Linked DNA regions of Zymomonas mobilis subsp. mobilis ATCC 10988. The protein of the gene in region 1 interacts with the protein of each later gene in a pairwise test. Links are inferred from orthologs where the notes say so. Each region holds a gene or a part of one and is shown on either strand. Other genes may lie near its edges.

The links.
Region 2: the proteins of gyrA (region 1) and gyrB interact in binary tests that used the Escherichia coli proteins (3 or more experiments, as listed by UniProt). The link is inferred for Zymomonas mobilis subsp. mobilis ATCC 10988 from one-to-one orthologs.

Annotation. Positions count from the first base shown.
Region 1 is NC_017262.1:681,279-698,560, forward strand. What follows is about bases 9,150-12,467. They hold gyrA (DNA gyrase subunit A), read left to right. Parts: upstream 9,150-9,489; coding sequence 9,490-12,267; downstream 12,268-12,467. Other genes in these bases: ZMOB_RS03065 (organic hydroperoxide resistance protein), read left to right, coding at 9,150-9,421; trmFO (methylenetetrahydrofolate--tRNA-(uracil(54)-C(5))-methyltransferase (FADH(2)-oxidizing) TrmFO), read left to right, coding at 12,316-12,467. Outside these bases: ZMOB_RS03025 (S9 family peptidase), read left to right, coding at 1-2,015; ZMOB_RS03030 (hypothetical protein), read right to left, coding at 2,022-2,213; ZMOB_RS03035 (helix-turn-helix transcriptional regulator), read left to right, coding at 2,389-2,856; ZMOB_RS03040 (DMT family transporter), read left to right, coding at 2,923-3,246; ZMOB_RS03050 (DEAD/DEAH box helicase), read left to right, coding at 3,712-7,287; ZMOB_RS03060 (YfdX family protein), read left to right, coding at 8,018-8,725; more of ZMOB_RS03065, read left to right, coding at 8,996-9,149; more of trmFO, read left to right, coding at 12,468-13,656; ZMOB_RS03080 (Gfo/Idh/MocA family protein), read left to right, coding at 14,284-15,585; ZMOB_RS03085 (AEC family transporter), read left to right, coding at 15,795-16,742; ZMOB_RS03090 (acetolactate synthase large subunit), read left to right, coding at 16,806-17,282. UniProt on the Escherichia coli protein: A type II topoisomerase that negatively supercoils closed circular double-stranded (ds) DNA in an ATP-dependent manner to maintain chromosomes in an underwound state.
Region 2 is NC_017262.1:1,771,852-1,785,287, reverse strand. Bases 1,963-5,077 are described here. They hold gyrB (DNA topoisomerase (ATP-hydrolyzing) subunit B), read right to left. Parts: upstream 4,682-5,077; coding sequence 2,243-4,681; downstream 1,963-2,242. Other genes in these bases: recF (DNA replication/repair protein RecF), read right to left, coding at 4,824-5,077. In the rest of the region: ZMOB_RS08065 (putative quinol monooxygenase), read left to right, coding at 977-1,273; ZMOB_RS08060 (DNA-deoxyinosine glycosylase), read right to left, coding at 1,321-1,812; more of recF, read right to left, coding at 5,078-5,954; bfr (bacterioferritin), read left to right, coding at 6,069-6,542; ZMOB_RS08040 (hypothetical protein), read left to right, coding at 6,564-6,971; excinuclease ABC subunit UvrA, read left to right, coding at 7,129-9,969; ZMOB_RS08030 (sulfite exporter TauE/SafE family protein), read right to left, coding at 10,025-10,792; ZMOB_RS08025 (tRNA-binding protein), read right to left, coding at 10,947-11,285; ZMOB_RS08020 (ABC transporter ATP-binding protein), read right to left, coding at 11,400-12,161; ZMOB_RS08015 (MlaE family ABC transporter permease), read right to left, coding at 12,170-12,991; alr (alanine racemase), read right to left, coding at 12,992-13,436. UniProt on the Escherichia coli protein: DNA gyrase negatively supercoils closed circular double-stranded DNA in an ATP-dependent manner to maintain chromosomes in an underwound state.

The DNA.
Region 1 (17,282 bases):
AAAAATGGATGGCTTTACCTCGGGATAGCCAACTGACGGCCGCTCATCATCATAAAGAATGGGCTTTTGTTCGGTACCAAGCCGGACAACATCAGCTCCTCTTAACCCGTCCCGATCCCCAAGCCGACAGCTTGCCGCTAGATTGTATTCTGGCACATTATAAGGAAGATGACGGGCAAGCGCTCTATAACCTCACCTTCTCGCCGGATGACAGCCAACTGGCTTATGTTCGCGGCGGTGATCCTGAATTTCCAGATGCCCCACCACCGAACCCGACTTTCCAACCGCAAGCCCCCGAAGCCACAATTCATCTGATTGATCTGACTTCAGCCTCGGATAACATTATCGCCTCCGGCTATAATCCGGTCTTTTCGCCTGATGGCCAATCTCTCGTCTATATCTCGAAAAACAGCTTGTGGCTGTATAAACGGGACAGCCAAACACCTCCTCAAAAACTTTTTACGATTAAAGGGCATATTCGCGATCTTAGCTGGTCACCTAATGGTCAATCACTGGCTTTTGTCGATGATCGCATCGACCACGGCTTTATTGCCTTATATCGCATAACAAGCGGCCAATTAGAGTATTTACCCGCCGCTTTTGGTAATGACCTTTTTCCGGTTTTTTCGCCGGACAGCCAAAAACTCGCTTTTATTCGTGCCTATGAACCGCCTCAGTCCATATCTTCCCCTGACCGTGAAAAGGGTTGGTGGTCGCTGATTATTGCAGATATAAACGATCTCACCCTTACTGAAAAATGGCATGCTCCCAAAGGCCAAGGCGAGGCCTATGCCGGAACCCGTCATCAAAATCTTTATTGGACAGAGCAAAACCAGATTTTATTCCCTTGGGAGCAAGATGGCTGGCTCCATATCTACAGCCTCAATCCCGATAACGGGAAAGTCTCGCCTTTAATGCAGGGTGCTTTTGAGGTAGAACAATTCATCGTCGATAAGGCCAAAAACAGGCTCATCTATAGCGCTAATCGTGATAACCGCGATCATTACAGCCTTTGGGCGCGCTCTCTATCTTCAGAAAAAACGGAAAGATTGGGCAGTCAAGAGTCTCTCGCTTTTCAACCCGCGATAGCCAACGGAGCCTTGGCGGCTTTAATCAGCAATAACTTCCAACTTCCCCATCCGGCGCTTGTGACCGAAAATAGCTTTCATAGCCTGACCTCGGAAAAGGCGTGGGATATCGCCCGCCAAAACTTTACACCCATTGAAAGCGTTCATTTTCTGGCCTCTGATGGGAAAGAGAGTTACGGCCAATTTTTTGCAGCACGCCATAACCGCAATAAACCGCATCCGACCCTCCTCTTTCTGCATGGCGGGCCCCGACGGCAAATGCTGGACGGTTTCCCAGCGCAAAATTATTACCAGAATGCTTATATCTTTAATCAATTCCTCGCCAATAACGGCTATAATGTCCTAAGTGTCAATTATCGCGGCGGCAGCGGCTATGGCCACGACTATCGCGAAGCCCCTGAAACTGGGCGGCAAGGTGCCAGTGAATATCGCGACATTATGGGGGCAGTTCGCTACCTCCAAAACCGCCCTGATGTTGATAAGGCGCATATCGCGCTATGGGGTGGCAGTTGGGGCGGTTATCTGACCGCTTTGGCTCTGGCTCGAAACAGCGATATTTTTAAAGCCGGTGTCGATTTCCATGGGGTGCATAATATGCTGCGCCCCGCTCCGGCTAACCTCTCGCCCGATGCCCAAAGAGAATCTCAAAAGCTAATGTGGCAATCGTCACCCTTGGCTAATCTCGATCAATGGCGCGCGCCGGTTTTGGTCATTCACGGGGATGACGATCACAATGTGCCCTTCACACAGTCAGAAGAACTGACCCATTTGTTACAAAATCGCGGGATTCCGCATGAAGAACTGGCCTTCCCGAATGAAAGGCATGGCTTCCTTCTTCATCGCCATTGGTTGACCGCATATAACAAAAGTTTTCTTTTTATATCCCGCTATCTATATGAAAATGCAGGAAAAAATGTTAATGAGTAACGGTCTTCAAGGTAAGTCGCCGTAAAGCGCATAACTATAGAAGAGGTCAGCCCGCATAATAATTTCAACAGAATCGCCGCCAAGATCAATAGAACGATCGAGCCAATAGCTTCTATGCTCAACAAGTTGATTTTTTAAAGTGCGGTCGGCTTCAAGACGAAGGTTTTCTGCATAGTTAACTTCTTTTTTATTTTCCATGCCGCCCTACTCATTAAAAAATTATTATCTCACTCAATATGAAATTTTAGAATAAATCTGGGAAAATTTCTTTTTGTTTGCGAGCATTGTCAGGAAGTATTTGTATTAAATTTTAACACATAGAACAACCAATATTTTGCAAAGACTTGGTCTCAAATTTTCGCATTGTGCATTCATGCCCTCCCCATGTAACAAACTGAAATTATTGCGAAAAGCGGCCAAGCCTCCGATCACGATCAGAGCCTTAGCTGAAGCCATAGACATGCCTGCTTCCAGCTATGCCTTTTATGAAGATATGAATCGTTTCAAGAAAAAATATCTGCCCTTGGAATTGACCCGAAAAATAGCCGCCGTTTTAATGAATCACCAAATCAACCCAGAAGACATTTTGGCACTTTCCGGCCTGACCAGTTATGAATTAAAAACCGAAATCTCGGCCATCCGGCAAATCATGCCCCCCATACAATTTGTAAAAATGAATATGGCGTTACCCAATGAAACGCTGCTGGCCGAAATGTTTGAAGACTTGCTGGCCGATCTTGACCTAAATGCCCCCAAAAAGGAAATCGCCTATAATCTGGCACAACATCTGCCAGAAGCCCTTTCCGAGACCGCCCGAAAAATCCCTGATAAAATCCACTAATCAGGATGAATTTCTTTTCAAAATCTATAAAGGGGGAATGACCAAGCATAAAAAGGGGCATCATCGATGGCATGGCTGGTCATTACTATTGCAGGTTTATTTGAAGTTATCTGGGCATATTTCATGAAACAATCCCAAGGCTTCACCCGTATCATTCCAACTATCATCATGTTTGTTACGATGTTTACCAGCTTCGGCTTGCTATCATGGTCAATGAAATTTCTGCCTTTGGGAAGCGCTTATGCCGTCTGGACAGGTATTGGCATTATTGGCAGCTTTATCGTCGGCATTGTTTTTCTGAAAGAACCCGCAAATTTTATCCGTATTCTTGCTGTCTCACTTATCATCGCAGGGATCATTCTCATGAAACTTTCAAACAAGAATGTCTGAATAGAGACTCCCCTATTTTCTAAAATCGGGCATTTTTTTGATTCCTGTCAGAAAATTTCGCCTTTCAATATAAAAATCAGGGATGACTACAACTGAATATCTCGAAAGATATGGGCTTCAATATTGACGATATGATGATGAAACTATAGAGAAATCACCCATGCCCCCGTAGCTCAGTAGGATAGAGCGACGGTTTCCTAAACCGCAGGCCAGAGGTTCGAATCCCCTCGGGGGCACCATCTTTTGATAAAAGCCTTTAATTTTCTCAAAAGTCTTTCCATTTAAAATTATTCTTTTTTGAACGCAGAATATCCCCCTTTTCTTTTCTTCAAAACCGACCATCCTTTTTTCTTTGTTGCCTATAAAGACAATATGTCGGATAATTCGATCTCTTCTCAAGAATAGCTTTGAAATAAATCACTTTCTTTACTGAAACAAAAACGAATAAAAACGGATAGTCTTGGCGTGATAAAGAAAAACGAGCGACCTTATTCCCATTATTCCCTCTTACGGCTCAAAAATCTTTATCAGGAAAACCCTAGAAATCCGCATATTCTATCGCTTATCCACGATGAACTAGGCTATAGAAACAGCGATTTCGCACAGGATTTAATCCAAAAAATCGAATGGGCTATTCAAAAAATAGACCGAGACGCCACTCAAAAAGAAGCCAGCTTTTCTTTTTTTGAAGAAGAAAAACCCCTTTCTCAAAAAGGGAATAAGAAATTTAACCTACTGGATAAATTGCTGCATTTCTTGCCCAGTTTTAAGGCTAAAAAAGCCAATGAACCCGCGGCTATTCTCGCGACATGGACAGCCGAAGAAGCGCTTTCACCTCAGACCTACCGCAATCCCGAAGATTTAGCCTCAGGCGATAAAAAAGCGGTCGCCTCACTAACAAGAGCACAGCTTCCATGGGAAAATCGCGAAAGCCTGCCCCCTAAAAAAAGGCTCTATTATCAGATTATTCTTGGCTCTATCCCCATGCAGGAAGCAACAGAAAAACTGATCCAGCTTTTTGGCAAGGATGAAGAAACACGACAAAGAATAAAGGAAAAATCGGCTATTGCCGCTATTCTCGTCGATGATCGCGGTTTTCTTGTAGAAGATAACAATGTTGCCATTTCCAGCTTTGCATGGGCGTTACCGCAAGCCTTAAAGGGAAAACTCGATATTCTAGGGGCTTGGCCGGATATCGAACCCCAAGTCACCGAATATCTCACCACTATCCTCCAGAATAACGGCACAGACGGGAAAAAGCAGCCTCTCGACAGAGGTATTTTGGAAGAAGCCTTTCAATGGATAACGGAACAATTTGGCTTGCCTTCCGATCTTATCGAAGCACCCAGCTTTGCGCTTCGGATCTACCACCCGTTGTCATCAGACAAGCCCCCGCAAGCTACGCTTCTTAATTCCTTTTTCTTGGGGGATCTTGCGCTGGCACGCAGTCTTCTTCAGCAGGGAAAGGCCAATTCCAGCCTAATCTATTATCTCGGTGATAAAAAAGCCGAAAATATTTTCAATTTGCTTACCGATCATGATGCCGTTGAAAAAGCCGTTTCGCCTGCCCTAATGCCGATCGCCCGTTGGCCTTCCGCTGGCGGTCATGCTCTGGTGCTATTGCAACAAGCCGCCGTTAATCTAACCCGTGACCAATTACAGGAAAAAGACGGCATCATCGCCGTTAATGGGCCCCCGGGGACAGGGAAAACAACCTTACTTCGGGATGTTATTGCGGCAGCGGTGGTCGATCGCGCCACGGCCATGGCCGAATTTGATGACCCAGAACACGCCTTCATCCCGACTGGTAAAAAAATAACGATGGGCGAAAAGGCGTTTTTCCATCTTTACCGCCTCGACCCGTCGATCAAAGGGCATGAAATTATTGTTGCTTCCAGTAATAACAAGGCGGTCGAAAATATCAGCCAAGAATTACCGGCTATAGAGGCTATTGGCCGCTCAACAGAAGAATTAAACTATTTCCGTAGCATCAGCGATCAACTCCTCAACCCGCAAAGCTATTTTGAAAAAAATAACAGCGCAGATGATAAAAAAACGGAAAATAACAAAAGCTGGGGGTTAATCGCGGCCGCTTTGGGCAATGCCAAAAATCGACATCAATTTTTGCAAAGTTTTTGGTGGGATCAAGAATATGGTTTCAGAAATTATCTGAAAGCGGCTCGGGGCGATAAAGTCGTTCTTCCTACCCGAAATCCAACAACAAAACAGGTCATCGGTGAGCATCAACCCGCTATTGTCGAAGCCGAAAATCCCCCTTCCCCCCAAGAGGCCAAGACCCGTTGGCAAAAATCCCGAATTCACTTCAAAAACCTCAAAAATGAAATTGAGACGGAATTAAAAGACCTCCATACGGTGCGACATATCGTTCAGGAGATAACAAAATTACGCAAGCCGCTCACCGAAAGTGAAACCGCTTTTTCGCATCTGCAACGCCTTACAACCCAAGCCAAAGATCATCACCGCTATTGCTTTAAACAACAGGCAAAAGCCAAAGCTATCCATGAAGGCGCGCTGGAAAATATAGCTCGCCATCAAAGCGAACGACCTTGGATATTTGCCCGCTGGTTCAAAACCAAAGGCTGGGAAGCATGGCTCCAAGCCTATACACGATTGGAACTTCTCGCCTCTCGTGCCGAAATTGACGAAAAGCTTGCCGATCAATCTTATAGTGAAGCAGCCCAGTCATTAGAAAAGCTACAATCTGAATATGAAGCACAAAAAAAACAGCTTGAACATTTGCAGCGGAAGCTTGCCGACTACAATAATCGGATAGCGCCTTATCGTGCGTCTCTTGGCGATAGAATTATTGACGATTCATTTTTCAAAAAAAGCCATGAAGAGATCAATCTTACTTCCCCATGGCTCCCCGACAGCTTGCATCGGAAAAGAGAAGATCTTTTTATTGCGGCTCTGAACCTTCACCATGCCTTTATCGATGCTTCTGCACAAAAATTTCTACATAACCTAAGCATCTTCATCAAAATCTTCTCCTCAGGTTCGCCTTCGAACGAAGATGAAAAACAATATCTCGGCGACCTATGGTCAAGCCTATTCATGGTCGTTCCCGTCATTTCAACCACCTTTGCCTCAATAGGCCGTATGCTGGGTAACCTTCCGCCTAATAGTATTGGCTGGCTTCTGATTGATGAAGCAGGACAAGCCGTGCCACAAGCCGCCGCAGGGGCAATTCTGTGGGCAAAGCGTTCAGTCGTCGTCGGCGACCCTTTGCAAATCCCCCCCGTCGTTTCTTTGCCGGAGCAACTGACCTCCAAGATTTGCCAATTTTTCAAAGTTGATAAATCAATCTGGTCAGCGCCAGATGCTTCAGCGCAAAGTTTGGCCGATCAAGCCTCCAATTTCCAAGCTGTCTTCAATTCGGATCAGGATGGTCGCCGCGTTGGCATCCCTTTATTGGTGCATCGACGCTGCCAGAATCCGATGTTCGAGATTTCAAACCGAATTGCTTATGACAACCAGATGGTTCATGCTGCTGGCAATCCCTCCATTGGTGCTATCGGCAAGGTAATTGGCCGATCCCGTTGGCTGGATGTAAAAGGTGAAGCAGATACCAAATGGTGCGAAGCCGAAGGCCAAGTTGTTATCGATTTTCTAGAAAAGCTGGCAGCAGCAAGCATAACCTCCCCCGATTTATTTATCATTACCCCCTTTCGCATTGTCTCAAGCGAATTAAAGCTGCGCCTTAGCCAAAAATCGAGCCTACTTGAAAGACTCCAAATCAAAAATAGTGAATGGATTAGAAGCCATATTGGCACAGTTCATACATTTCAGGGGAAAGAAGCGGATTCTGTTATTTTGCTACTAGGGGCTCCTGCGAATAATCAAAACGGTGCGCGCCGCTGGGCAGCCGAAACGCCAAATATTTTTAATGTTGCAGTATCACGAGCCAAGCAGAATATTTACGTCATTGGCTCTTATGATGCATGGGCAAAAGTTGGTTATACACAAGATATTGCACATAGCCTGCCCTGTAATCGTAGCAATAACAGCCCTGCGGCATAAGCGGCATAAACTGTCGTTATTCTTCATGCCTTCAGATTAACGCATGCCGAGACATCGCTAAGTTAGCTGGCTGATTCCTAAGAACCTGATTTCGCCTCATCTTAGGTGATACTCAAAATATCTGGCTGTTTAGATATTGTGTTTAAGACATAAAAAAACAGCCATTACTAAAAAGTAAGGCTGCTTGCTTCACTCCAAGAAGGAGAAGATGGTGGACGCGGCAAGGATTGAACTTGCGACCCCTGCGATGTCAACACAGTGCTCTACCACTGAGCTACGCGTCCTCCGTGGAAGCGGCTTCTATGGGTAAAACGTTTCTCATGCAAGCCTTTTTTTATATTTTTTTGAAAAAAGATATAAATTTTACGTCCTATGAGAAAATACTCCTTATAATTAGGGGATTTTTTTGATCTTCTTAAAAAATCAAAAACCTTGTTTCCATTAATCTCCATCATAAAAAAATCTTGGAATTTTTTTCCTCTCTATTTCTACAGAGAATCATCCCCGTTGATTCCTCTGGGAAAAGACCGCTTAGAGCAAAGCGATCTTTTCCTTAAAATAATTCTCTCAAGAGAATTATTTTTGGCGTTACCAGCAATATAAAAATGCAATCGCCAATTAATTACAAATAGCAAATATCATTATTGTAATATTTAAAGAAAATTACTTGAAATTAGATCAATCAAAATAAATATATAGCACAAGGAGGAGAGTGAAGAAGGAAATATTGATGCGTATTCTTGCCAAATCTATAGCATTAGCTATTCTAACAACCACCCCGATCTTGGCGGCAACTACAACAACATCACCTTTGCATTCTGTCCATACGAAATGGGAAGAGCATAAGGCTGACCGCGCTTTGGATCATCTTTCCCAGTCCGGACAATATGCAATGGTCGATATTCTGCAGGCCAAGCATATTTTAGATTCTGGAGAAAGTGCATCAGCCTTACCTTTGCTACTTCGCGCATCAAAACGCCTTGTCGCTGCTGGCAATGATCGTCAAAAATTCATCGCAGCAGAAAGTGACTTGCATCCCGTTCCTCAACATCCGGCTTCATCTTCTCACACACCTATAATTGAAAAAACGGCATGGATTCCTGTCGGCGGTGAATTTATTGTTGGAGAAGAACTGGCTCCAGAAAAGAAAACCGCTATTGCGACAGCCAATAGCCAACTCAAATCAGGCCAACGACAAGAAGTTGTGGAAACCATGAAGGTTGTCGGAGAAGATACTGATTTTATTGTGGCTCTTGCCCCCTTGGCTCAAACACAAAAGGCTATAAATCAAGCTATTGCTCTAGCTAAAAGCAATAAATCTCAAGAGGCGTCACAGGTTATCGATCATGTGATGGATAGCCTTGTTTTTATATCGGATAACGATGTTGAAACCATTATTCCAACAAGCAAGCATGCCTCAACTCCCCATAAGAAATAATTCCTATGCAAAGCATTTCTATCGAGTAAGCCTTATGCTTACTCGATAGAAAACGCAGATAGTAATTGCGGTTACTGCTCTCGATTTCCAGCATCACCTCATTATTCATTATTTCCACATTCAAAAAATAAAAAATAAAAATGATGGAAAGGGATAGCTCTTCAGGCGTTCATAAAAACAACGATCAAAATAACGGGGAATAAAACTCTTTTGAATAAAGAGCCTCGTTTTATTCAAAGCATATCGTTTTGAAGATAAGGAGTATACCGAATGTCTGTTGATGCTAAATACCATGCAACTGCCATAGCAACCGGTGGCCGTGATGGCCGTTCGCGTACGACGGACGGTTCCTTAGATATCAAAATGACGGTACCAAAAGAGCTGGGCGGTCCAGGCGGTGAAGGTAATAATCCGGAACAACTTTTTGCAGCGGGTTATTCGGCCTGTTTCCTTGGTGCAATGAAGGCGGTCGCGCCAAAACTCAATCTAACGGTGCCGAAGGATGCAACCGTTGAGGCTACGATTGGGATTGGCCCCCGTTCCGAAGGTGGCTTCGGGATCACTGCGGATCTCTCTATTCATCTGCCAGGTTTTTCTAAAGAAGATGCAAAAAAACTGGTGGAAACGGCTCATCAAGTCTGCCCTTATTCCAATGCGACCAGAAATAATGTCAATGTTGGCTTAAAAATCGTCTAACAAGATTGATTTTTCTTCATTTTTTCTAGATTTATCCGGCTTTCGGTGCCTATTCTTCACGATGTGGGGTGGCGCCGAAAGCCTTCTTACGTTACAAGAAGGCAAGCGTTTCCCAGACGCCTATTTATGTCCACTTAATCGGAAGATATGATCCCTTGGCCAGCGTATTGCCGTCCACAGACACCAACGATATTTCACCTGTTTCTATCATTGATGAAATGAAGTCGAGTTATCTCGACTATGCCATGTCTGTCATTGTATCCCGTGCCTTGCCTGATGTGCGTGATGGGCTAAAACCTGTCCATAGACGCATTTTATTTGCGTCACAGGAAGGTGGTTTTGTTCCAGGGCATCCCTATCGCAAATCGGCAAAAATCGTCGGTGAAGTGATGGGTAATTTCCATCCCCATGGTGACTCTGCCATCTACATGGCCTTGGCTCGTCTTACACAAGACTGGTCAATGCGGGTGCCTCTGATAGACGGTCAAGGCAATTTCGGTTCCATGGACCCAGATGGCCCGGCGGCCATGCGTTATACCGAAGCCCGCCTATCTCCGGCAGCGATGATGCTTCTCGCTGATATTGATCGGGACACGGTTGATTTTTCGCCTAACTATGACGGCTCCAGACAAGAACCTCAGGTTTTACCAGCCCGTTTTCCCAATCTTCTGGTAAACGGCGCGGGTGGTATTGCTGTTGGTATGGCCACCAATATTCCACCTCATAATCTCGGCGAAGTTCTAGCAGCCTGCCGTGCCTATATTGCTGATCCGGCGATTTCTATCGAAGATCTTATTCGCCTTGTCCCTGGCCCTGACTTCCCGACAGGCGGTGTTATGCTCGGTCAAGGTGGTGCAAGGTCGGCTTACCAAAATGGCCGAGGTTCGATTATCATTCGTTCTCGATATAATATCGAAGAGAAACATGGTGACCGTCGTTCGATCGTTTTAACTGAGATTCCTTATCAAATCGGTAAAAGCGCCCTTGTTGAAAAAATTGCCGAGGCAGCGAAAGACAAGCGGGTCGAAGGTATCAGCGATATTCGTGATGAATCCAATCGCGAAGGGGTTCGGGTTGTCATTGACCTGAAGCGCGATGCAACGCCTGATGTTGTTCTGAACCAGTTATGGCGTCACACACCTGCACAAAGTAGTTTCCCAGCGAACATGCTGGCGTTGAATGGTGGGCGGCCAGAAACGATGTCGTTAAAAGACATTATCGCTGCCTTTGTTCAGTTCCGCGAAGAAGTTATCACCCGTCGTTCCAAATATGATCTTTTCAAAGCACGGGAACGGGCGCATCTATTATTAGGCATGGTGATCGCGGTCACTAATTTGGATGAAGTCGTCCGCATTATTCGCAACGCGCCCTCACCCGCCGAAGCGCATAGCGAACTTTCTGCGCGCAAATGGCCTGTTAATGATGTTCTACCTTACATCAAACTAATCGAAGCCGTTGAAGATTTTGAAGAATCTGGTCTCTATACTCTATCCAAGGCACAGGTAGACGCTATTCTGGCCTTACGACTTAGCCGCTTGACCGCCATGGGACGGGATCAAATAGGCGAAGAGCTGAAAAAGCTGGCTATCTCTATCAGCGAACTTCTGGAAGTCTTACGCAATCGCGAACGCCTCTACGAAATCATGGTAGAAGAATTTGATGCGGTTGAAGCTCAATTCGCGACACCGCGCCGAACTCAGATTGTCGCCGCCAGCGATGCTATTGAAGACGAAGACCTGATCGAACGGGAAGAAATGGTCGTAACGGTTACCCATGGCGGCTATATCAAACGGACTCCATTGGATACTTTCCGCACACAAAATCGTGGAGGTAAAGGCCGTTCGGGTATGGCAACCAAGGACGAAGATGCGGTTACCAATCTCTTTGTGACTTGCACGCATACCCCTGTGCTTTTCTTCTCCAATCATGGGAAGGTTTATCGTCTAAAAGTCTGGCGCTTGCCAGAAGGTGCGCCACAGGCACGCGGTCGCCCAATGGTCAATTTGTTGCCTTTAGCCGAAGGTGAAGTGGTCTCAACGGTTTTACCTCTTCCAGAAGATGAAGCGGAATGGGGTAATCTCCATGTTCTCTTTGCGACAGCCAAGGGCAGTGTGCGTCGGAACTCAATGGATGCTTTTACTAATGTTCCAAGTAATGGGAAATTCGCCATTCGCTTTGAAGAAGGCGACGATGACCGTTTGATCGGCGTCACGCTTCTTTCAGAAAATGACGATGTGCTTCTAGCTACCCGTAATGGTAAAGCCATTCGTTTCGCAGCGACCGATGTTCGTGTTTTTCAAAGCCGCACCTCGACTGGTGTGCGGGGTATCACCTTAAAAGACGGTGATGAGGTTATTTCACTTTCAACGCTGCGTGGGTTTGAAACAACGGTTGAAGACCGCGATAAATATCTTCGTTCTGCCGCATGGAAAACAGATCCGGCTCCGGCTGAATTGCCACCAGAAAAAATAAAAGCTTTTGAAGAAGCTGAAGACTTTATCTTAACGGTTACAGCTAATGGATATGGGAAACGGACGTCTTCCCACGAATATCGGCGTAGTAATCGGGGCGGTCAGGGTATTACCAACATCGAAACATCAGAACGGAACGGTTCCGTTGTTGCCAGCTTCCCTGCCCATGATGGCGATCAATTGATGCTGGTGACTGATCAGGCAAAACTGATACGAACAACCGTTAATGATATCCGAATTGCAGGCCGCAATACGCAGGGTGTCACTATCTTTAATGTTGCCGAAGGTGAACAAGTGGTGTCAGCTGCTCGTATCACTGACGATGGTGACGATGAAGAAGAAGGCACAGTAGAAAATCAAAGCGGAGAAGCCTAGGCGGCCAAGCCGCCGCTTCTTCTCATTAATTGTAAGTGAATTTTGATAATGCAGCCTGTCAATATTATCGGTGGAGGCCTTGCCGGTTCAGAAGCCGCATGGCAACTTGCTAGCCGACAAATTCCGGTCAGACTTTTTGAAATGCGTGGGCGTGAAAAAACGCCTGCGCATAGCACAGATAAGTTAGCTGAATTGGTTTGCTCCAATAGCTTCCGGTCAGATGATCCCAACAGCAATGCCGTCGGCGTGTTACATGCTGAAATGCGGAAAATGGGCTCTCTGATTATGATGATAGCTGATCAGCACCGTGTTCCTGCCGGATCAGCGCTGGCTGTTGATCGTGAAGGTTTCGCAGAAGCCGTAACCAATAGATTACAAAATCATCCTTTAATCGAGATTCACCGCGAGCGGATTGACCATATCCCCGATGAAACTACGATTATTGCATCGGGACCTTTGACTTCTGACAGTTTAGCCAATGCTATCACGGAATTAACCGGTCGGGATGCGCTTTCCTTTTTTGATGCTATTGCACCGATTGTCTATCGAGACAGCATTGATATGGATATCGCCTGGTTCCAATCCCGCTGGGACAAAGGCGATGGTCATGATTATATCAACTGCCCTTTGAACAAAGAGGAATATCTCGCTTTTCACGCGGCCTTATTGGCAGGGGAAAAGGGTGATTTTCATGAGTGGGAAAAAGATACCCCTTATTTCGAAGGATGCATGCCTATCGAAGTCATGGCCGATCGCGGCATTGATACCCTCCGTTTTGGGCCCATGAAACCTGTAGGACTGGATGATCCTCGAACAGGACGATGGCCTTATGGCGCGGTGCAATTAAGGCAGGATAATGCTCTTGGCACCCTTTGGAATATGGTCGGCTTTCAAACCAAGTTAAAATATGCCGAACAAATTCGTGTTTTCAGAATGATACCAGGACTAGAAAAAGCTGAATTTGCTCGGTTAGGGGGAATGCATCGGAACAGCTTTATTCGTTCCCCTGTCCTACTGGATGAATATTTACGTCTGAAAAAACAGACTAACATCCGTTTTGCTGGTCAGATTACCGGTTGTGAAGGTTATATTGAATCGGCTTCAATCGGATTGTTAGCAGGTATTTTTACTGCCGCAGATAAACTCGATAGGAAGGTTTCTTCTCCTCCAGTCGAATCAGCTTTAGGTGCATTATTGGGACATATCACTAAAAACGCTGATCCTGACCACTACCAGCCTATGAATATCAATTTTGGGTTATTTCCACCTATTTCGGAAAAACATCCCAAAAAACAGCGAAAAGCTATGATGGCGGAAAGAGCTAGAAAAGCCCTTGATCAATGGATCTCCGAAGAGGCTTTTCTGAAAAGCTCTATTTTAGAGCAGTAAACTTTATTATATTGCTCATCTTTGTTAAAAATTATGTATCGATAAAAGATAAATATCATTTATCTTTTATCGATATTTTTTGATTTTGTCTTTGCGTCCAGAAAAGACAGCATTTATTCTCAATAAAGAAATATTATTTTTTGTTTTTGAAAAATTTTTCCAAAATCTAGAATGCTACATTAAATATACAAAAATATTATTATACAAATAAGGCTTTTAAATACCCATATTTTTTAGAATTTCTTTACAAAGAAACATGTTAAATATAGATTTAGAGATTAATATCAGCCATTTTTATCAAAAATTCTTTTTTTGTTTTATAATATTATGCTGCAAAACTAATAAAAACGCCCTTTCGAAATTAACGATCACCCACAAGAAATAATTATCTGACAGCGCTTACCAATCAATTATTGCCGAACGCAGAGTCCCGTATTAGGACGGTCAACAATCTAAACCGTTTTTCAGAAAATATTGCTTTATAAGCCTCAAAACTTAAAAGCTGCGGTATTTTAATATACCAAAATTTTCTGGAAAAGCCGGCGAATCAGAGAACAGTTACGCACAGGTGAGAACCACGACGGATCTTCTCTGAATTGTTGGTTAGTTAAGAAAGAAACAAGGATTATGACGAACAAAATCTCGTCTTCAGATAATCTTTCCAATGCTGTTTCAGCAACGGATGACAACGCTTCCCGTACGCCAAATCTGACCCGTCGCGCTCTCGTTGGTGGTGGTGTTGGACTGGCCGCAGCTGGCGCCTTAGCCAGTGGTCTTCAGGCAGCGACGCTTCCTGCTGGTGCCAGCCAGGTTCCGACCACGCCTGCAGGTCGCCCGATGCCTTACGCGATCCGCCCGATGCCGGAAGATCGTCGTTTCGGTTATGCTATCGTCGGTCTGGGTAAATATGCCCTTAACCAGATTTTACCGGGCTTTGCCGGATGCCAGCATTCCCGCATCGAAGCTTTGGTCAGCGGTAACGCTGAAAAAGCTAAAATCGTTGCCGCTGAATATGGCGTCGATCCCCGTAAAATTTATGATTACAGCAACTTCGACAAGATCGCTAAAGATCCAAAAATCGACGCTGTTTACATCATTTTGCCAAACTCTTTGCATGCTGAATTTGCTATCCGTGCTTTCAAAGCCGGCAAGCATGTTATGTGTGAAAAGCCGATGGCAACCTCTGTTGCTGATTGTCAGCGGATGATCGATGCAGCCAAGGCTGCTAATAAAAAGCTGATGATCGGTTACCGTTGCCACTATGATCCAATGAACCGTGCAGCGGTAAAATTGATCCGTGAAAACCAGTTGGGTAAACTGGGCATGGTTACCACCGACAACTCAGACGTTATGGATCAGAACGATCCTGCACAGCAGTGGCGTCTGCGTCGTGAACTCGCCGGTGGCGGTTCTTTGATGGATATCGGTATTTATGGCTTGAACGGTACCCGTTACTTGCTGGGTGAAGAACCGATCGAAGTCCGTGCTTACACCTACAGCGATCCGAATGATGAACGTTTCGTTGAAGTCGAAGATCGTATTATTTGGCAGATGCGCTTCAGAAGCGGTGCTCTGTCTCATGGTGCATCGTCTTATTCGACCACGACGACTTCACGTTTCTCGGTGCAGGGCGACAAAGCTGTTCTGTTGATGGATCCGGCTACCGGATATTATCAGAATTTGATTTCTGTCCAGACCCCAGGCCATGCTAACCAGTCGATGATGCCACAGTTCATCATGCCAGCGAACAACCAGTTCTCTGCACAGTTGGATCATCTGGCTGAAGCCGTCCTCAATAACAAACCAGTTCGTAGCCCGGGTGAAGAAGGTATGCAGGATGTGCGCCTGATTCAGGCCATTTACGAAGCTGCCCGTACCGGTCGCCCCGTCAACACGGATTGGGGTTATGTCCGTCAGGGTGGTTATTGATTCTGACTTAACCTATTTGGGTTAAACAGACTTATTTTTCCTGTTTTAGGAAAATAGTTAAAAAGGCGTTATTGGTTCTTCCAATGACGCCTTTTTTTATAAACAAAAAAATCCTTTTGTCGGTTTTATAAAAATACTTCATATTTTGATAAGCCGCCTTAAAAATATAATAAATTTTTATAATATTTATCCGATCAAAGGACCCCTTTATGCTAGAAGTCATTATATCGGCATTACTACCGATTATAATTACTTTAATGATAGGTTTTTTCGCTGGCTGGCGTGGTGAATTTACGGCAAATCAAGCCTCGACCTTGAATAAAATGGTCTTACGCTATGCCTTACCTATGACTTTATTCTCTGGGATTTTATCACTTCCCAAAACACAGATTTTATCGTCGGGTTCTGCCGCAATTATTTTACTTTTAGCCATGGCTGGCGGCTATCTAATTACACTTGGGATAGGATATTTTGTCTGCCAGCGCCCAGTGAATGAATCTGCTCTTTTAGCTCTTTCTGTTAGCGCACCTGCAGTTCCTTTTGTTGGCATAACAGTTCTAGGGCATTTATTTGGCACTGCCAGCACGATATTGGTTTCAATATGTAGCCTGATGATGAACCTCGTGCAGGTTCCCGTTACCATTTTTCTTTTGTCAGCGTATTCCCCAAAAAAGAATACTGACAAAATAGCCACGGATAGTTCTTTTTTTTCTCATATCAGACATGCTTTTACCGAACCTATTGTTATTGCCCCTATTCTAGCTCTTATCTGTGTCAGTCTCTCTATTCCTTTCCCTGAAACCTTAAAATCTTCTTTAATGCTACTAGGAAAAGCGACCGGAGGCGTTGCGCTTTTCTCTTCTGGTATAATTTTATTTTCTCGAAAAGTTATTTTAAGTAAAACAGTAGCATCTTTAGTTTTATCAAAAAATATTATTATTCCAACAGCGGTATGGGTTCTTGCGTCTATAAATAAAACCCCTCCCCTTATCATTGAACAGACAACAATCACTATGGCTATTCCCAGCGCAGCCATCACAACCATGCTAGCCATCCGATATCAATTGATGGAACAGGATATGGCTTCGACTTTATTTTTTAGCACAATTTTATCTATTATCTCTATGGGAGGATTTATTCTTCTAACCGCCATTTAAATTATGTAAGGAGAGCCGGCTTTCTAGAATCGGAAATGCTACGTCAAAAAGGTTTTCTCTTTTATGTCTGATACAAAGTCTACGGTGGCGAAGCTGTTAGTTAAATGCCTTGAAGCCGAAGGCGTCGAATATGTTTTTGGTATCCCGGGTGAAGAAAATATCCGTCTTATTGATGCCATGGCGGATTCTTCTATCCGTTTCATCCTGGTTCGCCATGAACAAGGTGCATCCTTTATGGCGGATATGTATGGTCGCCTAACTGGCAAGGCCGGTGTTTGCACCGCAACCTTGGGGCCCGGTGCCATCAATCTTTTACTGGGCGTTGCCGATGCTCAAACCGATAGCACCCCTATGGTTGCCATCAGTGCGCAAGTCGGTCTTAACCGTATTTATAAAGAGTCTCATCAATATATTGACCTTCAGGGCATGTTTGCCCCTGTTACTAAATGGTCAGACACGATCCTGACGCCAGCATCCGTGCCAGAAATGATGCGGAAAGCCTTTGACCTTGCCCAAAGAGAGCGCCCTGGTGCGGTTTAT
Region 2 (13,436 bases), 1.1 Mb from region 1 along the record:
TCCCCCATTGTCCAATATTCCCCACTGCTGCCTCCCGTAGGAGTCTGGGCCGTGTCTCAGTCCCAGTGTGGCTGATCATCCTCTCAGACCAGCTATGGATCGTCGCCTTGGTAAGCTTTTACCCTACCAACTAGCTAATCCAACGCGGGCTCATCTTCAGGCGATAAATCTTTGATCTCTCGATGTCATACGGTATTAGCTCGAGTTTCCCCTAGTTATTCCGTACCTGAAGGCAGATTCCCACGCGTTACGCACCCGTGCGCCACTAAGGCCGAAGCCTTCGTTCGACTTGCATGTGTTAAGCATGCCGCCAGCGTTCGTTCTGAGCCAGAATCAAACTCTCAAGTTCACTTCTTACCATCTAATCACCAACCTAAATCAGCAACTAAACAGCCTTGAGCTTTTTGACTAAGGCGTTCTTGCACAAACTGCAGATAATTTAATATCTACAATCTAGACATATGAACGACTTAAGGTGCTATCCGTAAACTCTAACCAACCTAAGTCAGCCAGACAAACCGAACAGCTCCGCCGTCCACATGTCCCTTCACTCATTCTTACAATGTCAAATAGCGAAAAATCCTCTTAACCCCTTGACTAACCTTAGTCAACCAAGAAGTTTGAATTCCTTCAAATTCATGAAGATTTTCTCCTTAAGAGCGTTCCGTTTAGCGGTGCGCCCCGTCGGTGTGAAGGCCTTCTATGCATTTAAACCAAACCTTGCAAGCAAAAAATTCATATTTTTGTAAACTTTCTTATAACTACCTGTTTTATAACGCTTTTTTCACAAAAATCCCCACAAAACTAGCACCGACACAAACCTAAAAACTAAAAGCAAACCACAAAACCTACCCCTCGCAAAAAACCTGAAGGCTAAAATGAGGAAAAAACCTTCTTCCAAGGCTGATTTCTGCCTTCTATCCCTTATATTTGGAACAAGGACGATGTGATCTGTCCTTTTATAAAGGAAAATAGAATGTCTACTGCCATTGATATTGTGGCTTCGGTTCAGGCTAAGGCCGGTCACGAAGCCGAAGTTGAGAAAATCATTAAAGCCGCAGTGCCGCCTGCCCGTGCGGAAGAAGGGAATATCAAATATGATGTTCATAAAGACCTTCAGCGCAAAGGGCATTTTGTCTTTATCGAACGCTGGGCTGATAATGCCGCTATCGGCAAGCATGGCGGAACGCCCCATTTTCAACAGCTGGTCAAAGACTTGCAGCCCATCAGCGAAGGGCTGGATGTGACTTTCCTCGAATGTATTTCGCAGTAATCCAGCTATTCAAGCAGTGTCTTTCTTTCAAAAGGCACTGCTTGAAGTCAGTTTGAAATGATTTCTTGTAATTTGATCCAAGCGGCTTTCTTCACATCATAAGCAACCGCATGTGCCGGACTAGAGGACGGCAGAATGTAATAAGGTAGCTTTGCGCCTATTTTTTGTAATTCTTTGATGCCTAATTGGGCGGCCTTTTGACCATTAAAGGCGAGCGCTTTGAGGTTGGGTAGTTTCCCGATCAAATCCCCCAGAGGATTGGGGCTAACTTCTTTAATATTACTATCGAGACTGCCTTGCCTTTTGGCTGTGCCGATGACATCCCAAAGACCAATATGATGGCGTAGTAACCCTTCAAGCCTTTCGGGGTAGGCTGCGGAATCTATATCCTCTCCGATAATATCGCTCATTAGCCGCCAGAATTGGTTGCGTGGATGACCATAATATTGCGCTTTTTCAAGAGAGGCGACCCCCGGTAGGCTTCCTAAAATCAAGAGACGGCTATTGATATTTGTTACCGGAGCAAAACAACGCAGCATTGGATCAGCCAATACTCCCTCCCCTTTTTTGACGTAGAATGAAAGTCTAATGATAGAACGGGACAGCCAGATCCTAAAGGTAAGAATGGTTTTTATAGGAAAGCTGCAGGCTTGGCCTTTATAGTGATTTTAGATTTTTAGTAGGTAATGCGCTTAGAAGATTTTGAAAGGCGACTTTATTTTGATGGCCTAATTCATCAAAAGAACGGTTTTCTGGGGTAAAATTATAGCGGTGAGATAAGAATTGAGAGTTAGATAATGTCAGGGTAGCTTTGAATTTGCGAAACTCAAGCGCGTCGTTCTTTCTAAACTCCGCGCTATAATCGAAATTAAAGTAATAAAAAACCGACCTGAAAAATCAGGCCGGTTTTTCTGTTTTTAAGGCTATGAAGACGCCTTTTACAAGTCAGCTAAAGCCCAGTAACCGTTTTTAAACGTCGAGATTGGCGACTGATAACGCATTCTGCTGAATGAAGTCACGGCGTGGTTCCACCACATCGCCCATCAGACGCGAGAAGATTTCATCAGCGACATCGGCCTGTTCCACTTCGACTTTCAGCATCGAACGGTTGGCAGGGTCTAACGTGGTTTCCCAAAGCTGTTCGGGGTTCATTTCACCCAAACCTTTATAGCGGGAAATCGAAAGGCCTTTGCTACCGACTGCCAGAATGGCTTCAAAAAGCTGTGAAGGACGATAGATATCCTGACCGGCCTCTTCATCCATCTGTGCAGCCAGAGTGACTAACCGTGCCGGATGGGCAGAAATATAGCTTTCTGCCTGTTCCTGTGCCAGTTGATGCAGCTTAGCGGCTTCTGATGACTGAATGAAGTTCCAATCCAATGTATGGGCATCGGTGACCCCACGCCATAAGCGTCGGAACAGGAAGCCTTCGGGGATAAATTCAACCGACCAGCGGGCATCGCTTTCGCTATCGGAACGGGTCAGAATTTCAGCGACCTGTTTCAAGATATCTTGGCGTTTTTCATCCGCGATATCGCTTTGGAAAGCCCCTGCCAACGCCGCTGTTTCAATCAAAGGCGCATAATAGCGGTTCGGGACGTAATTCATAAGAAGTCGCGTCCGGCGGGCATGTTCTACCATCTGATGAAGATCGTTACCGGAACGATCGCCGTTATCGGTATGCAGCATCATGCTGGCAACACCGGCATCCATCAGATAGTTATCAAGTGCGGCTTCGTCCTTGAGATAGACCTCGGAACGGTTTTTCGCCACTTTAAACAAAGGCGGCTGCGCAATGTAAAGATGCCCGTTTTCGATAATTTCTGGCATGTGGCGATAGAAGAAGGTCAAAAGCAACGTTCTAATATGCGCACCGTCAACATCGGCATCCGTCATGATGACGATTTTATGATAACGCAGCTTTGCAATATTAAATTCGTCGCGGATACCGGTGCCTAGCGCCTGAATAAGCGTGCCGACTTCTTTCGATGAAAGCATCCGATCAAGGCGAGAGCGTTCGGTATTCAGGATTTTACCTTTGAGCGGCAAAATGGCCTGATTATGACGATTACGCCCCTGCTTGGCGGAGCCACCTGCGGAATCTCCCTCAACGATGAAGATTTCGGATTTGGTCGGGTCACGTTCCTGACAATCCGCCAATTTCCCCGGTAAGGAAGCGATATCCATCACGCCTTTACGGCGGGTCAATTCACGAGCGCGCTTGGCAGCTTCACGTGCCGCCGCCGCATCGATGATTTTTTGGATAATGACCTTGGCATGTGCCGGATTTTCTTCCAGCCATTCTGCCATCTTATCGGCCATCAGGCTTTCGAGAGGTTGCCGAACCTCGGAAGAAACCAGTTTATCTTTGGTCTGGCTAGAAAATTTCGGGTCTGGCAGCTTGACCGAAATGATTGCAGTCAGCCCTTCTCGCATGTCATCGCCGGTAAGCTGGACTTTTTCTTTTTTCAAAAGACCGGATTTATCGGCATAATTGTTTAAGGTGCGCGTCAAAGCAGCGCGGAATGCTGCCAAATGGGTACCGCCGTCACGCTGCGGAATGTTGTTGGTAAAGCAAAGAACCTGTTCATAATAGCTGTCGTTCCATTCCAGAGCGACATCAATCATCACATCATCGCGGTCGCCATGAATAGCGACAGGTTCGGGAATTAACGCTGTTTTTGCCCGATCAAGCCATTTCACAAAAGCAGCGATACCGCCTTCATAGAATAATTCGACCGTTTTTTCAGGATCGGTGCGCTTGTCGGTTAATTGCAACCGGACACCGGAATTCAAAAAGGCCAATTCGCGGTAACGATGTTCCAGCTTTTCAAAATTGAATTCGGTAATTTTGAAGGTTTCGGCAGAAGGATGGAAGCGAACCCGCGTGCCTCTTTTATCGGAAGCGCCGACGACCTGTAACGGTTCAACGGCAACACCATGCTCGAAACGCATCCGGTGTTCTTGTCCATCGCGCCAAACGGTCAATTCAAGATAATCACTAAGCGCGTTCACCACGGAAACGCCCACGCCGTGCAAACCGCCGGAGACCTTATAAGCGTTACTATTCGCGTTATTATCGAATTTACCACCGGCGTGAAGCTGGGTCATGATGACTTCAGCTGCCGAAACGCCTTCTTCGGGATGAATACCGGTTGGAATACCGCGTCCGTTATCTTCAACCGAGACCGAACCATCGTCATAAATCGCGATTTTTACCAGATCGCAGTAACCGGCCAAGGCTTCGTCAATGGCGTTATCGGAAACTTCGAACACCATATGGTGCAGACCCGATCCGTCATCCGTATCACCAATATACATACCAGGCCGTTTGCGAACGGCATCCAGCCCCCGCAGAACCTTGATAGATCCTGCATCATAATCGTCATGCTGTTTTGATGTTGCCATAGTCTTAACTTATAGCGGGATGTTGCCAATAACCCAAGCAAAAGCCGCCTGATTTTAAAGGAAATATTACATTATCGGAGGAAGCGGTAAAAAGAGCGCGGATCTTTATATCCCCTTTTATACAGTCAGTCGGTTCTCTTTTTCAGAAAGCGGAGATAATTTCGCCCTTATCAAGCTGAAAATAGCAGGCGGCCTCCCCTGCGGTTTCAAAGAGAGAAGGTTCGGTACCGGTCATCCAGACTTGGCCGCCTTTTGATCGCAAAATATCAAATAAAATCGCCCGACGGGACGGGTCAAGATGCGCCGCAACCTCATCCAGTAACAGAACCGGCGGCTGGCCATTTTTTTCGGTAATCAGATTAACTTGAGCCAACACAAGCCCAAGTAACAGGGCTTTTTGCTCGCCTGTCGAGCTTTGGGCAGCAGGCATGGCTTTGGCATGATGGGTGACCTTTAGATCTGCGCGATGAACGCCTTGCAATGTCCGACCAATGGCGGCATCGCTTGTCCGGCTTTTTTGCCAGATATTTTGCAAAAGCGGCATGATCTCTTCGGAATTATGAGTCACAAGATCGCGGCTATCAACACCTTCTTCCAAAGCCAGATCCGCTTTGGCGAAAAGGCCGTCTTCCTGTTTGGCAATTTCTTCGGATAGTAAATCCACAAGCTGCCGCCGTGCCAAAAGAATATGGGTCGCCTGTTCCGCCATAATCTGTTCCAAGCCGTCTAACCAAAGAGGATCATAGCCTTTTTCATCGGAAAGCAGCTTGTTCCGTTGTCGCATCGCCGCTTCATAACGGCTGTAATGTCGGGCATGAGACGGAAAAATCGTCAATGTCAGCCGATCTAGAAAACGGCGGCGCGAAGAAGCACCTTCCTGAAACAATCTGTCCATTGCAGGGGTAAGCCATAATATCGCCAGCCATTCCGATAAGGCATTAGCCGAAGTCGTCACGCCATTAACGCGCACCTGACGCGAGGATGCCCGAGGTGCAAGCCCGATACCAATGGTTACGGGATCAATTCGGCCTGAGGATTCCAGTGGATGCAGTTTGGCCGAAATCGCAAAACCGCCCTCGCCTTCGCGCCGGACAAGATCAGGTAAAGGGCTGCCGCGAAATCCTCGCCCCGGAGAAAGCAACGAAATCGCTTCTAAAATGTTTGTTTTACCGACACCATTTTCACCGGTCAGGATTACCAGCCCAGCTTCGGCCTGTAATCGTATTTGCTGGTGTGACCGGAAATCATGGAGAGAAAGGCCGGATATAAACACAGTAATGCCCCGTTCCGATAGAATTATATGATAATGATATTGGGAAAGTTAATTTTTTATAATAAAGTTTTAATGCTAGGCTAATAAAAGCTGAAGAGCGAAAGGCACCCATCAATGAGCGCAGATCCTAAAATAATCGAACATCTTAACCGCCAACTTACCAATGAATTGACGGTCATCAATCAATATTTTCTCCATGCCCGCAGTTTAGAACATTGGGGCGTTTCGGTTCTTGCCAGAAAAGAATCCGAAGAATCTCTTGAAGAAAGAGGCCATGCCGATGCTTTGATCGAGCGGATTTTTTATCTTGGCGGCCTGCCTAACTTGCAGCGTTATGAAGCTATTACCGCTAGTGAAGACGTGCCTGCGGTTTTGAATACGGACTTGCGGCTTGAGAAAAAAGCGGTCAGCGATTTGAAAGTAGCCATCGCCTATGCAGAATCAACGCATGATTTTGTATCCCGCGATCTGTTCGTCAAAATTTTGATCGCCGAAGAAGCCCATATCGATTTCCTGAATACTCAGCTTAATCTGATCGAGCTGATGGGATTGGAACGCTATATTCAGCAGAATTCTGATCCAGCCTGATTTATCGGAAAAATAGCTGCCATGTCTTGTCATGGCAGCTATGCCGCCGCCTGTTATGAAAGAAGAAGTCATCTTATGGGAAAAAATCTTTTCTGGGCTGGAATAGGGCTTCTTGCCTTGACGCTTTCGGTTGCGGCCATGGCTTATCCCCATGGATATCACTATGGCCATTATGGGCGGTCGGGATATATCCGAAACGGTTATTCATCTGGTTATGTCAGAGGTTATGATCATTCCGGCTATATCCGTCATTATGGCTGGTCTGGCTATGTGCCGCGTTATGGGTCAATGGGCTATAACCATCGTTATAATCCCTATAATCATAATCCTATGCGCTATAATCACAGCTATAATCATCTGGATAGGCAGCTTTTATATCCGTCCAATCGCTGGGATGGCGCTTATCGCTATAATGGCTATGAACGGTAGCAGAATGACATTTCTGCCGATTTCAAAGTCCCTTGCCTTGCCGTTTTTGGATAGCCTCTTGTAGAACAAAGGGGGAATATCCATCTCTTTTCCTCGCCCTGATTGATAGCCCCGCATCACCAGACCCATTTTCTGAAAGATAGGATTTTTGCCTGTTATGCTTTCGACTATTTCTATTCGCGGCGCACGCGAACATAATCTCAAAAATGTTTCGATTGATATTCCGCGCAATAAACTTGTCGTCATGACCGGCTTGTCGGGGTCGGGTAAATCCAGCCTCGCTTTTGATACTATCTATGCCGAAGGACAGCGGCGTTATGTCGAATCCCTGTCCGCTTATGCTCGCCAATTTTTGGAAATGATGCAAAAGCCGGATGTCGATCATATTGAGGGTTTATCGCCAGCGATTTCTATCGAACAGAAAACGACCAGCAAAAATCCGCGTTCGACGGTCGCCACAGTCACCGAGATTTATGATTACATGCGGCTGTTATGGGCGCGGGTCGGGATTCCTTATTCTCCGGCAACGGGATTGCCTATTACCGCGCAGACCGTCAGTCAGATGGTTGATCGGGTGATGGCTTTGCCGGAAGGGAGCCGTTTGCATTTATTGGCTCCGGTCGTCAGAGGACGAAAAGGCGAATATCGCAAAGAAATGGCCGAATGGCAGAAAGCAGGCTTTTCACGACTTCGGATTGATGGTGAATATTATCTGATCGAAGAAGCACCAAAAATTGACAAGAAACGCAAGCATGACATTGAGGTTGTGGTTGATCGTCTGGTTATCAAAGAAGGGCTGGAAACCCGTTTGGCGCAATCGCTTGAAACCGCATTAAAATTGGCGGACGGGATTGCGATTGCCGAGCCAGCCGATGAAGGCCGTTTCGAGCCGATGCTTTTTTCCGAGCATTTTTCTTGTCCGGTATCAGGTTTTACCATTCCTGAAATCGAGCCACGCCTTTTCTCTTTTAACGCGCCACAGGGTGCCTGCCCTGCTTGTGATGGGTTGGGCGAAAAGCCTTATTTTGATGTGCGGTTGATTGTGCCGAATGAATCCCTTTCTTTGGCAAAGGGGGCTTTGATGCCTTGGGCGAGAAGCACGCCGCCCAGCCCTTATTATATGCAGATTTTATCCAGTCTGGCGCGTTATTATGATTTCTCGTTGGAAACGCCTTGGAAGAAGCTCCCTGAAAAAATTCAGAATGTCATTCTTTACGGGAGTGAAGGCGAAGTTATTCCTTTGCGCTTTTCTGAAGGTAATCAGATTTATGAGGTTGAAAAAGCCTTTGAAGGTGTGATCCGCAATTTGGAAAGGCGGCTGGTAACGACTGATAGCGAAACCATTCGCGAAGATATTGGACGTTATCAATCGGCAGCGCCCTGTGAAGTCTGTCATGGTGCGAGATTAAGGCCGGAAGCCTTGGCCGTTCTGATTGACCATCATAATATTTCTGATGTGACCAAGATGACCGTCAAGCCAGCTTTGGAATTTTTCAGACAGTTACCCGAAAAGCTGACGGAAGCACAAAATCAAATTGCTGAACGCATTTTGAAAGAGATTATCGAAAGGCTGGGATTCCTCGATAATGTCGGGCTGGATTATTTGAGCCTCGACCGCTCTTCCGGCACACTTTCTGGTGGTGAAAGTCAGCGCATCCGTCTCGCTAGTCAGATCGGTTCCGGTTTGTCCGGTGTTTTATATGTGTTGGATGAACCCTCTATCGGTTTACATCAGCGTGATAATGATCGCTTGCTTGAAACCTTGAAGCGATTGCGCGATTTGGGCAATTCAGTTCTGGTTGTCGAGCATGATGAAGATGCTATTCGTCTTGCCGATTATGTCGTCGATATGGGCCCCGGTGCGGGGGTGATGGGTGGTAAAGTGATTGCCGCCGGTTCGCCACAGGATATTATTGATTGTCCTAATAGTTTGACCGGGGCGTATCTTTCAGGGCGGCGGGAAATTGCAGTTCCCGATAAACGTCGCAAGGGGAATGGTAAAAAGCTGACCATTAAAGGAGCGACCGCCAATAACCTTCAAAATGTGACGGCATCTATTCCCTTGGGGACTTTTACCTGTGTCACGGGGGTTTCAGGCTCCGGTAAATCCAGCCTGATTTTGGATACGCTTTATACGGCGGCGGCCAGAGAATTGAATGGTGCGCGGCTGATTAGTGGTGACTATAAATCTATTTCGGGATTGGAGCATCTCGACAAGGTGATTGATATTGACCAATCACCTATTGGGCGCACGCCCCGTTCCAATCCGGCAACCTATACCGGTGCGTTTACCGCTATTCGGGAATGGTTTGCCAAATTACCGGAGGCTCAAGCCCGCGGTTATAAAGCCGGTCGTTTTAGTTTTAACGTCAAGGGCGGGCGTTGTGAGGCTTGCCAAGGTGATGGCGTCAAAAAGATCGAAATGCATTTCTTGCCGGATGTTTATGTCACCTGTGATGTCTGTCATGGTGCGCGCTATAATCGCGAAACGCAGGAGGTCAAATTCAAAGGCCAATCTATTGCCGATGTTTTGAATATGACGGTCGATCAGGCAGCAGAATTTTTTGAAGCGGTGCCTTCTATCCGTGACAAGATGGCAATGCTTGCCCGTGTTGGTTTGGGCTATATCAAGGTTGGTCAGCAAGCGACGACTTTATCAGGCGGTGAGGCGCAACGCGTTAAATTGGCAAAAGAATTGTCAAAAAGGGCAACAGGGCGAACGCTGTATATTCTTGATGAACCAACCACGGGTCTTCATTTTGAAGATGTCCGAAAATTGCTGGAAGTTCTGAATGCCCTAGTCGATCAAGGAAATAGCATTGTCGTGATCGAGCATAATCTGGATGTCATTAAGACAGCTGATTGGCTAATTGATCTGGGTCCCGAAGGTGGCACTGGTGGCGGTCAGATTATTGCGGCTGGCACGCCAGAAAAAGTGGCCGAGACTGAGGGAAGCTATACTGGCCATTATTTAAAACGGATGCTTCAACCCAAATAGGCGGTCAAGATTAGGGTCAGTTTTTTAGAAGCTGACCCTGATTTGTCTTTCAGACTTAAAGATGATTGTAATATTTGAGAAAGCTGAAAGTCACAGAAACCAACATAATTGTTAGAAATAACAGCCGTAACAATTTAGAGCTTTTATAAATGACCAAATAAGCCCCTATTTGGCCGCCCAGAAAAGACCCGATACCCATCATTAAAGCGGCGAAATAGTTTACTTTGCCACCCCCTATAAAGATAGTCAGTGCCGTGACATTGCCTGCGATATTTAACGGTTTTGCATACATTGTCGCGATATTCAGACGTAATCTGTAGATATGATTCAAGATAATTGTCCAGATCGCGCCTGTACCTGGCCCGAAAAAACCGTTATAGAATCCGACAGCCCCGCCAAGACAGGGCAGTAATTTTGGATTTTCGGGAAGGCTTTCTTTCTCGGGCTGGGAATAAGAGGTCGGAGAAAAAATATAATAAAGAAAAACCGATAGAAGAAGCCATGGGACAATTTTATTAAGCCTTTTTTCGTCGCAAATTTGAAGTAGAATTGTTCCCAAGGCAGAAGCGATGACCGTCGAGAATAAAGACAAATATAATGGTCGTAATTTGAGATGACGGCTTTTCCAAAAGTGTAAGGCAGCAGAGAATTCACCAATAGCCGATTGGAATTTATTAGTTCCTAAGGCGGTCACGGCACCCATTCCGGTTAAAGCCAAGGCAGGAACCGTAATTAGCCCCCCGCCCCCGCCCAATGTATCGACGATGCCCGCGATAATGGAGATGATAAAAAGGAAAAGATCGCAATATAGGGTTGAGTCCATGGGGCGGATACCTTTTAAAGCCGCCTATCCGGCTGTCGTAAAATCAGAGACGTCAAAATTATGTCGAAAACGCGCGGAAGAGAGCGAGATTGAAGGACAGAGCCTTCCGATGATGTCCATACTCTGTCCTTGTAAAATATGAAGGTATTTTACGTTAAAATAGCCGTGTTCCGAGTGGCACCGACTGTTCCGGCGAAATGAGAATAACGCGCCCTTCGGCATCGGACACGCCCAAGGTCAAAACTTCCGAGAAGAAATGCCCGATTTGTCTTGGCGGGAGATTGACAACGCACAGAATCTGACGGTCTATTAAATCTTGGGCAGTGTAGAAATCGACTATCTGGGCGCTTGAGCGTTTAATCCCGATATCTGCCCCGAAATCAATGACCAATTTCCATGCCGGTTTACGGGCTTCTGGGAAAGCCTGCACTTCGATAATTTTGCCTACCCGAATGTCTATTTTTAAAAAATCGTCAATAGTGATGTTCGACATTATTAATACCCATTTCCAATAGAAATCAGAAGCAGGCTAGCATCACGAATATGATTTTTGCGCTCGATCTATCGCAATTAAATGCAACAAAAAATCAGCTTTTTATCGGGTCGTTTAATGAAGGGGCCCTTCGGCTTTGCGATCAAAAAATTGCCGAACATAGGGATTGTCGGTTGTCCGAAGGTCTTGAGTATTTCCTGTCCAGATAATACGCCCTTCATGCAGGAAGGCGATCTTATCCGCAATTTTGCAAACCGAAGCCATGTCATGGGTAATGGTAATTGCGGTCATACCATTATCGCGCACGAGGCTAAGCGTTAAATCGTCAATGACATCAGAGCGAATGGGGTCGAGGCCTGCGGTCGGTTCATCAAACAACAGGATTTCGGGTTTAGCCGCAATCGCCCGTGCAATCGCTACGCGTTTTTGCATCCCTCCCGATAATTCCCCAGAACGAAGATTGAGAATCCTGTCATCCAATCCGACCCGTGCGAGATATTCGCTCGCCAATTTTTGCATTTTGGCGGGATCGCGTAAATGACCTTGGGTAATGGCAAAGGTAATATTGCGCCAAACTGGCAAGGAATCGAATAACGCCCCGCCTTGGAACAGCATCCCGATATGATCGCGAATAGAAGCCAATTGGCTTTGGGACATGGTTTCAATATCCTGCCCCTCTATTTCGATAGAACCGGCATCGGCTTCGATCAGGCCTAATATGGTTTTCAGCAAAACCGATTTGCCGCCGCCGGACTGGCCGATAATGACAACCGACTGTCCTTTGTCGATATCAATATCCACGCCTTGTAAAACAGCGTGATCGCCAAAAGATTTTTTTAACCCGCGAATTCGGATGAGAGGCTGTGTCTGAGGCATAAGAATCTTTATCCGAAAAAGAACATGGTAATCATCAGATTTGAAAACAGGATCATGATAAAGGCGCTGACCACCGCCCGCGTTGTTGAACGTCCAACACCTGCCGCGCCGCCGGTGGCAAAAAAGCCGTTATAACAGCCCAATAATGCAACGAGAAAACCGAAAACTGTCGATTTTACCAGCGCCATATGGACATCTTCGGCCTTTAGGAATTCGCGTGTTACCTTGAGATAATTTTCAGGGTTAAAGCCCAATTTGCTGATTGAAAGAAGATAGCCCCCGAAAATGCCGATAACATTGGCCAGCATTACCAAGAAAGGCAAAGCGAGGGTAGCTGCATAAAGGCGAGGTGCCAAAAGATAGCGATAGGGATCTGTATGCAGCGTTTCCATCGCATCAATTTGCTCGGTCACCCGCATAGCGCCCAATTCGGCGGCGATCGCAGAAGTGACCCGACCGACAACCATCAATCCGACCAAAACGGGGCCTAATTCCCGAACCATACCGATAACAACCGCCGCCGGAACTGTCGATTGCGCTGAAAAACGGCTGGCCGCAGCATAGACCTGTTGTGCCAAGGCTGATCCGGTAAAAACAGCGGTTAAGGCCACAACTGGAAGCGAATTCCAGCCGATTTCAAAAAATTCGTGGAAAAAACGACCGGGATAATAAGGCGGTAAAGCGCCTCTCAACAAAATCGTTATTCCGAAACGGGCTATCCGACCGATGCCAGCCAAAAAAGCAATAAACAAACGACCAATGGCGGCCAAGCACCGAATAGGGAAAAGCAATGCTGATCCTCTCTCTACATTATTAGATAATGGCGGCATTTATATTGCCTGCCAGACAGATTGGTAACGATGTCCCAAGCCCGTCAGTAGTTCATATTGGGATAATCCGGTCTGTTGTGAGGCGGAAGGCAAGTCAAAATCAACCGAGAACCAGTCACCTTCTTGAGCTGTCAATGCATCCGGCAAGGCAACCGTTATCATATCCATAGAAACCCGACCAGCCAAAGGACAGATAACGCCGTCTTTTCGGGCATGGCCTTTTTCAAAGAAAGCCCGCCAATACCCATCAGCATAACCGACATGCAAAATAGCCACCCGCATTTTTTTGGGCGTGACAAAACAAGCACCATAGCCAATCGCCTCACCGGCGCTGACTTCTCTTACCTGAATGGCTTGGGCGGCAATAGCAACGACGGGTTTCAGAATATCTTTGGATTGCGGAACAGGCAGGCCGCCGTAAAGCGCCAAGCCCGGACGCGCCAGA